DNA from 2 places in the Pseudomonas sp. PVC-5-1 genome. Region 2 is predicted to be linked to the other one. Evidence: predicted binding sites of a transcription regulator. Region 2 holds the regulator's gene; the other holds the start of a gene.
The links. The regulator FliA, encoded in region 2, starts transcription of late flagellar genes. The targets are predictions, from matches to a motif close to CTAAAGTTTNNNNNNNNNNNGCCGNTAA.
Positions count from the first base shown of each region.

Region 1 (3,515 bases), 420 kb from region 2:
CCATCTTCCTCGAAGGTAGCGATGTTGGCGTCGAACAGCGAGTCGTCCGACTTGCGGCCGACAACGGTGACGTTGCCCTTGTACAGCTTCAGGCGTACCACGCCGTTCACGTTGACCTGCGAAGCGTCGATCATCTGTTGCAGCATCAGACGCTCCGGGCTCCACCAGTAGCCGGTGTAGATCAGGCTGGCGTACTTCGGCATCAGCTCATCCTTCAGGTGAGCGACTTCGCGGTCCAGGGTGATCGACTCGATGGCACGGTGGGCCTTGAGCATGATGGTGCCACCAGGGGTCTCGTAGCAACCGCGCGACTTCATGCCGACGTAACGGTTCTCGACGATATCCAGACGGCCGATGCCATTGGCACCACCGATACGGTTCAGGTCGGCCAGGACGGTGGCCGGAGTCTTCTCGACACCGTCGATGGCAACGATGTCACCGTTGCGGTAGGTCAGCTCGATGTAGGTAGCCTGATCCGGGGCGTTCTCAGGCGAGACACTCCAGCGCCACATGTCTTCTTCGTGCTCGGTCCAGGTATCTTCCAGGACACCGCCTTCGTAGGAGATGTGCAGCAGGTTGGCGTCCATCGAGTACGGCGACTTCTTCTTGCCGTGGCGCTCGATCGGGATGCCGTGCTTCTCGGCGTAGTCCATCAGCTTCTCGCGGGACAGCAGGTCCCACTCACGCCATGGGGCGATTACCTTGACGCCTGGCTTCAGCGCGTAGGCACCCAATTCGAAACGCACCTGGTCGTTGCCTTTGCCGGTGGCGCCGTGGGAAATGGCGTCGGCGCCGGTTTCGTTGGCAATTTCGATCAGGCGCTTGGCGATCAGCGGACGGGCGATGGAAGTACCCAGCAGGTACTCGCCCTCGTAGACGGTGTTGGCGCGGAACATCGGGAACACGAAATCACGCACGAATTCTTCGCGCAGGTCGTCGATGTAGATCTCTTTAACGCCCATTGCCTGGGCCTTGGCACGAGCCGGCTCGACCTCTTCGCCCTGCCCCAGGTCAGCGGTGAAGGTCACCACTTCGCAGTTGTAGGTATCCTGCAGCCACTTGAGAATCACCGAAGTATCAAGGCCGCCGGAATACGCCAGTACGACCTTTTTTACGTCCGCCATGCCATCACTCCACGGGGTTGTACGGAAAGGGATCGATTCTAACGACGTTACGGATAAATTTACAGTGGGGCGACAGCTTCTGACGACAAAGCGACAAGAAGTTTCGGAAGGGCGACTTACCATCGGAAATTATGAAATGCCGTATGGGAGCAGCCTTCAGGACTTGGCAGGTGTTGACTCAGGGGCCTTTTCGACAGGCTTCTCAACCGGCTTCTCGATTACCGCAACCCTATCCAGTTCGATATTCACCCGACGATTACGCGCCCGGTTGGCAGCACTGTTGTTCTTGGCCAATGGGTAACGCTCGCCATGGAAACGCACGGTAATCTGCTCTTCCGGAACGCCATGGGCCTTGAGGTAGTCGGCTACCGCCAGTGCCCGGCGGCGCGACATGTCGCGATTGGTCAGGCGATTGCCACTGTTGTCGGAGTGGCCGTTGAGCTCTACATGGTTAACGGTCGGGTCAGCCTTGATGTAGTCGAGGATCACGTCCAGCCGTGCCTTGGCCGCGCCATCCAGCTCGAAGCCTCCCCCGGGGAAGCCCACCTGGGTCTGACGCACCTGATCGTAGTTCATCGGCAGCAGCTTGCCGGCACAGGCCTGATAGTCGTTGTAGGCCTTGGCGAAGCTGACCGGCAGCACACGCACTTCCATCGGCCTGCCCGCCTCGCCGGCATAATTGCGTACCACCGTGCTGCGCCCATCGAGCAGGCCGTTGATCAGGCGACTGGCCTGGCCCTGGGACGAACTGAACAACACCCCGGTACGGGCCATGCGCACGCTGCCCAGATTGATGTCGCTGCGCCCAGGCTGCCACGGCGCAGCAGCTGCCAGCAATGTGGCCGTGCCCGCCCCCAGTACGTTGCTGTCCGAGCGCAACTGGAACACAGGCTGCTCGCCCGCGCGGCGCACGAACTCGCCACTGCCGAAACCGTCGATCGGCTGGATCAGCCGGCATTCGAACTGGTCACCCTCGACCTTCCAGGCAATGTTTTCCATGCGCGTCTGGAAGGTCAGCGCACCGGCCGGCAGGCTGGCGAACAGGGTCAACAGGGCTAGGTAACGCTGGCGCACGGGCGGCTCCACAAATTCTGACGGCTTACCTGCAGGCTATCGGACGCCTGGCGGAAAACTTGATAGCCGTGCTCCACCCAGGGTTTTCCGGTAGCATTGGGGCTTGAGTTCGACCCGCCTGGAATCCCCAATGTCCGATCGCCTGACCCTCCTGCGTCCCGACGACTGGCACATCCATCTGCGCGATGGTGCCGTCCTGCCCCACACCGTTGGCGATGTGGCGCGTACTTTCGCCCGTGCCATCATCATGCCCAACCTGGTTCCGCCGGTACGCAATGCCGTAGAGGCCGGCGCCTACCGTGAGCGCATCCTGGCCGCCCGCCCGGCTGGCAGCCGCTTCGAGCCGCTGATGGTGTTGTACCTCACCGACCGCACCAGCCCCGAGGACATCCGCGCGGCCAAGGCCAGCGGTTTCGTGTATGCCGCCAAGCTGTACCCTGCTGGCGCCACCACCAATTCAGACTCGGGCGTGACCAGCATCGACAACATCTTCCCGGCCATCGAGGCGCTGGCGGAAGTTGGCATGCCGCTACTGGTGCATGGCGAAGTGACCCGTAGCGAGATCGACGTGTTCGACCGCGAGAAGCGCTTCATCGACGAGCATATGCGCCGCGTGGTCGAGCGCTTCCCGACACTGAAGGTGGTGTTCGAGCACATCACCACCAGCGATGCCGCGCAGTTCGTCACCGAGGCCCCGGCCAACGTCGGCGCGACCATCACCGCGCAGCACCTGCTGTACAACCGCAACCACATGCTGGTTGGCGGCATTCGCCCGCACTTCTACTGCCTGCCGATCCTCAAGCGCAACACCCATCAGGTGGCGTTGCTGGATGCGGCCACCAGCGGCAACCCGAAGTTCTTCCTGGGTACCGACTCGGCCCCACACGCCCGACACGCCAAGGAAGCCGCCTGCGGTTGCGCCGGTTGCTACACCGCGTACGCAGCCATCGAGATGTACGCCGAAGCGTTCGAGCAGCGGAACGCGCTGGACAAGCTGGAAGGCTTTGCCAGCCTGCACGGCCCGGCGTTCTACGGCCTGCCGGCAAACACCGACACCATTACCCTGGTCCGCGAAGAATGGACCGCCCCGGATAGCCTGCCGTTTGGCGAGCAGACCGTAGTCCCGCTGCGCGCCGGCGAAAAACTGCGCTGGCGCCTGCTGGAGGAAAACGCGTGAGCGAAGACCTCTACGAAGACGACCTCGACACCCAAGGCAGCAGCGGCTCGCGCCATCCGATGGCCGAGCGTTTCCGCGGCTATCTGCCGGTAGTGGTAGACGTTGAAACCGGCGGCTTCAACAGCGCTACCGATGCCCTG
Region 1 covers NZ_CM172024.1:4,495,573-4,499,087, forward strand. Annotated here, with positions in the region: gene AC2T3R_RS20595 (argininosuccinate synthase) at 1-1,124, opposite strand, end outside; gene AC2T3R_RS20600 (flagellar protein MotY) at 1,281-2,198, opposite strand; gene pyrC (dihydroorotase) at 2,329-3,375, shown strand; gene rnt (ribonuclease T) at 3,435-3,515, shown strand, end outside.
Region 1: AC2T3R_RS20600 (flagellar protein MotY) is a predicted target of FliA. The motif match lies at 2,235-2,262, and genes of this name have one in related genera.

Region 2 (3,515 bases):
CATTCCTGACGACCTGCACCTGCCTCGGGGGCACCAGTTGGTCACCCGCGCGGTCAATGTGCAGCAGCAGGACGAGCCCAGCGAAGAGGCCATGGCCGACATGTTCGCTGATCTCTATCACAACCCACGGCGAGCGGGTTGATGATGAAGTGTGTGCAAGGTAGCTATGCCAAAGGGTACGCAGAATTGCCCTACGTGTGGCCTGAGTCCCAGCGAGACAAGGTAAAGAACAGACATGGGTAGCATGCATCCCGTACAGGTGATCGCCGTGACCGGTGGCAAAGGTGGCGTCGGCAAGACTAACGTTTCAGTGAACCTGTCCCTGGCGCTGGCCGAGCTTGGCCGCAGGGTCATGCTGCTCGACGCCGACCTGGGCCTGGCCAATGTCGACGTGCTGCTGGGCCTTACCCCCAAGCGGACCCTGGCCGATGTCATCGAAGGGCGCTGCGAATTGCGCGACGTGATGTTGCAGGGCCCCGGTGGTGTGCGCATCGTACCGGCTGCCTCGGGCACGCAGAGCATGGTGCACCTGGCCCCGGCCCAGCATGCCGGGCTGATCCAGGCGTTCAGCGAAATTGGCGACAACCTCGACGTGCTGGTGATCGACACCGCGGCGGGTATCGGTGATTCGGTGGTCAGCTTCGTCCGCGCGGCACAGGAGGTGCTGCTGGTGGTATGCGACGAACCCACCTCGATCACCGACGCCTACGCCCTGATCAAGCTGCTCAACCGCGACTACGGCATGAACCGTTTCCGCGTGCTGGCCAACATGGCGCAGAGCCCGCAGGAAGGCCGTAACCTGTTCGCCAAGCTGACCAAGGTCACCGACCGTTTCCTCGACGTTGCCCTGCAGTATGTGGGCGCTGTGCCGTATGACGAGTGCGTGCGCAAGGCGGTGCAGAAGCAGCGTGCCGTGTACGAAGCTTTCCCACGGTCCAAGTGCGCGCTGGCCTTCAAGGCGATAGCCCAGAAGGTCGACAGCTGGCCGCTGCCGGCCAACCCGCGTGGCCATCTGGAGTTCTTTGTCGAGCGTCTGGTGCAACCCACCAGCGCGGGTCCAGTGCTATGAACGCCAGCGGTTTCAAGATGTACAGCCGAGCGTCGAAAGATGCCCAGTACGAGCTGATCGAACGCTACGCCCCGCTGGTCAAGCGCATTGCCTACCACCTGCTGGCGCGGTTGCCGGCCAACGTGCAGGTCGAGGACCTGATCCAGGCCGGCATGATCGGCCTGCTGGAAGTAGCCAACAAATACGACGCCAGCAAGGGCGCCAGCTTTGAAACCTACGCCGGCATCCGCATTCGCGGGGCCATGCTCGATGAAGTACGCAAGGGCGACTGGGCACCGCGTTCGGTGCACCGCAACACCCGCATGGTCAGCGACGCGATGCGTGCGGTTGAAGCCAGAACCGGACGTGACGCTAAAGATCATGAAGTTGCTGCCGAACTCCAATTGAGTCTCGATGATTACTACGGGATCTTGAACGATACCTTGGGCAGCCGCCTGTTCAGCTTCGACGACCTGTTGCAGGACGGCGAGCACGAAGGGCTGCATGAGGATGGCGCCAGTGGCCAGGTAGAACCTGCGCGTGGCCTGGAGGACGAGCGCTTCCAGGTCGCCCTGACCGAGGCCATCGCCAACCTGCCGGAGCGTGAGCGCCTGGTGCTGGCGCTGTACTACGACGAAGAGCTGAACCTCAAGGAAATCGGTGAGGTGCTGGGGGTCAGCGAGTCGCGGGTCAGCCAGTTGCACAGCCAGTGTGCCGCGCGCCTGCGCAGCCGCCTGGGGGAATGGCGGGCGCGTTGAGCCCGCTGTCGTTGCAGTCGTTTTCTACGTTGTACCGAATTGTGAATGCGCGCTCGGGGCCGAGCGCGTTTGAGACTGCTTGGAGGTCTACTTGAACAAAGACATGAAAATCCTCATCGTTGACGACTTTTCGACGATGCGGCGGATCATCAAGAACCTGTTGCGTGACCTGGGCTTCACCAACACCGAAGAAGCCGATGACGGCACCACGGCGCTGCCGATGCTGGAGAACGGCCACTACGACTTCCTGGTGACCGACTGGAACATGCCTGGCATGTCCGGCATCGACCTGCTGCGCAAGGTGCGTGCCCACGATCGCCTGAAAACCATGCCGGTGCTGATGGTGACCGCCGAAGCCAAGCGCGACCAGATCATCGAAGCGGCCCAGGCCGGCGTCAATGGCTACGTGGTCAAGCCGTTCACCGCCCAGGTGCTCAAAGAAAAGATCGAGAAGATCTTCGAACGCGTCAACGGCTGAGTCACGTCAGGGGGCGCGCCATGGATTCATCACAAACGTCTTTGGGCGAGTTCGAATCGACCCTGAAGAAGCATGCCCAGGAGCTGGTCGAAAGCCTGGAGCGGGGCCGTTTCGGCGAGGCGGTGCAGCTGATTCACGAGCTGAACCAGACCCGCGACCGCGGCCTGTACCAGGAAGTCGGCAAGCTGACCCGCGAGCTGCACAGTGCCATTGTCAGTTTCCAGATCGACCCGACCATGCCGCAGGCCGAGGAGGTGTCGCAGATAACCGACGCCACCGAGCGCCTGTCGTACGTCGTCAGGCTCACCGAGGGCGCGGCCAATCGCACCATGGACCTGGTCGAGGAAAGCACCCCGGTGCTCAACGACCTGGCCAGCGAGGCCCAGGCACTGAGCACCGACTGGCAGCGTTTCATGCGCCGCGAAGTGGCTGCGCCGGAGTTCCGTGACCTGGTCAAGCGCGTCGACAGTTTCCTGACGCACAGCGCCGAAGGTAACCGCAAGGTCGCCGGCCACCTCAACGACATTCTGCTGGCCCAGGACTATCAGGACCTGACCGGCCAGGTGATCAAGCGCGTCACCACGTTGGTCACCGAGGTGGAAAGCAACCTGCTCAAACTGGTGCTGATGGCCAGCCAGGTCGACCGCTTTGCGGGCATCCAGCATGACCACGATCAGCTGCGCGCAGAAAAAGATCGAGAAAAACATCCGACTCGGGGTGAAGGTCCGCAGATTCATGCCGATAAGCGTGAAGACGTCGTGTCCGGTCAGGACGATGTCGATGATCTGCTGTCCAGCCTGGGTTTTTAAGGAGCACGTTTGATGAGCTTCGGCGCCGATGAAGAAATCCTCCAGGATTTCCTGGTAGAAGCCGGCGAAATTCTTGAGCAACTGTCCGAGCAACTGGTCGAGCTGGAAAGCCGGCCCGACGATGCCGACCTGCTCAATGCGATCTTTCGCGGTTTCCACACTGTAAAAGGGGGCGCCGGCTTCCTTCAGCTGAACGAGCTGGTGGAGTGCTGCCATATCGCCGAGAACGTGTTCGACGTCCTGCGCAAAGGTGAGCGCCGGGTCGACGCGGAACTGATGGATGTGGTGCTCGAGGCACTGGACACGGTCAACAGCATGTTTGGCCAGGTGCGCGAGCGCGCCGAAGTGACCCCGGCTACCCCCGAGCTTTTGGCGGCGCTGTCGCGCCTGGCCGAGCCGGGGGGCGCCGTGGCCGTTGAAGC
Region 2 covers NZ_CM172024.1:4,077,948-4,081,462, reverse strand. Annotated here, with positions in the region: gene flhF (flagellar biosynthesis GTPase FlhF) at 1-142, shown strand, start outside; gene fleN (flagellar synthesis regulator FleN) at 236-1,069, shown strand; gene fliA (RNA polymerase sigma factor FliA) at 1,066-1,806, shown strand; gene AC2T3R_RS18695 (chemotaxis response regulator CheY) at 1,910-2,284, shown strand; gene AC2T3R_RS18690 (protein phosphatase CheZ) at 2,305-3,093, shown strand; gene AC2T3R_RS18685 (chemotaxis protein CheA) at 3,106-3,515, shown strand, end outside.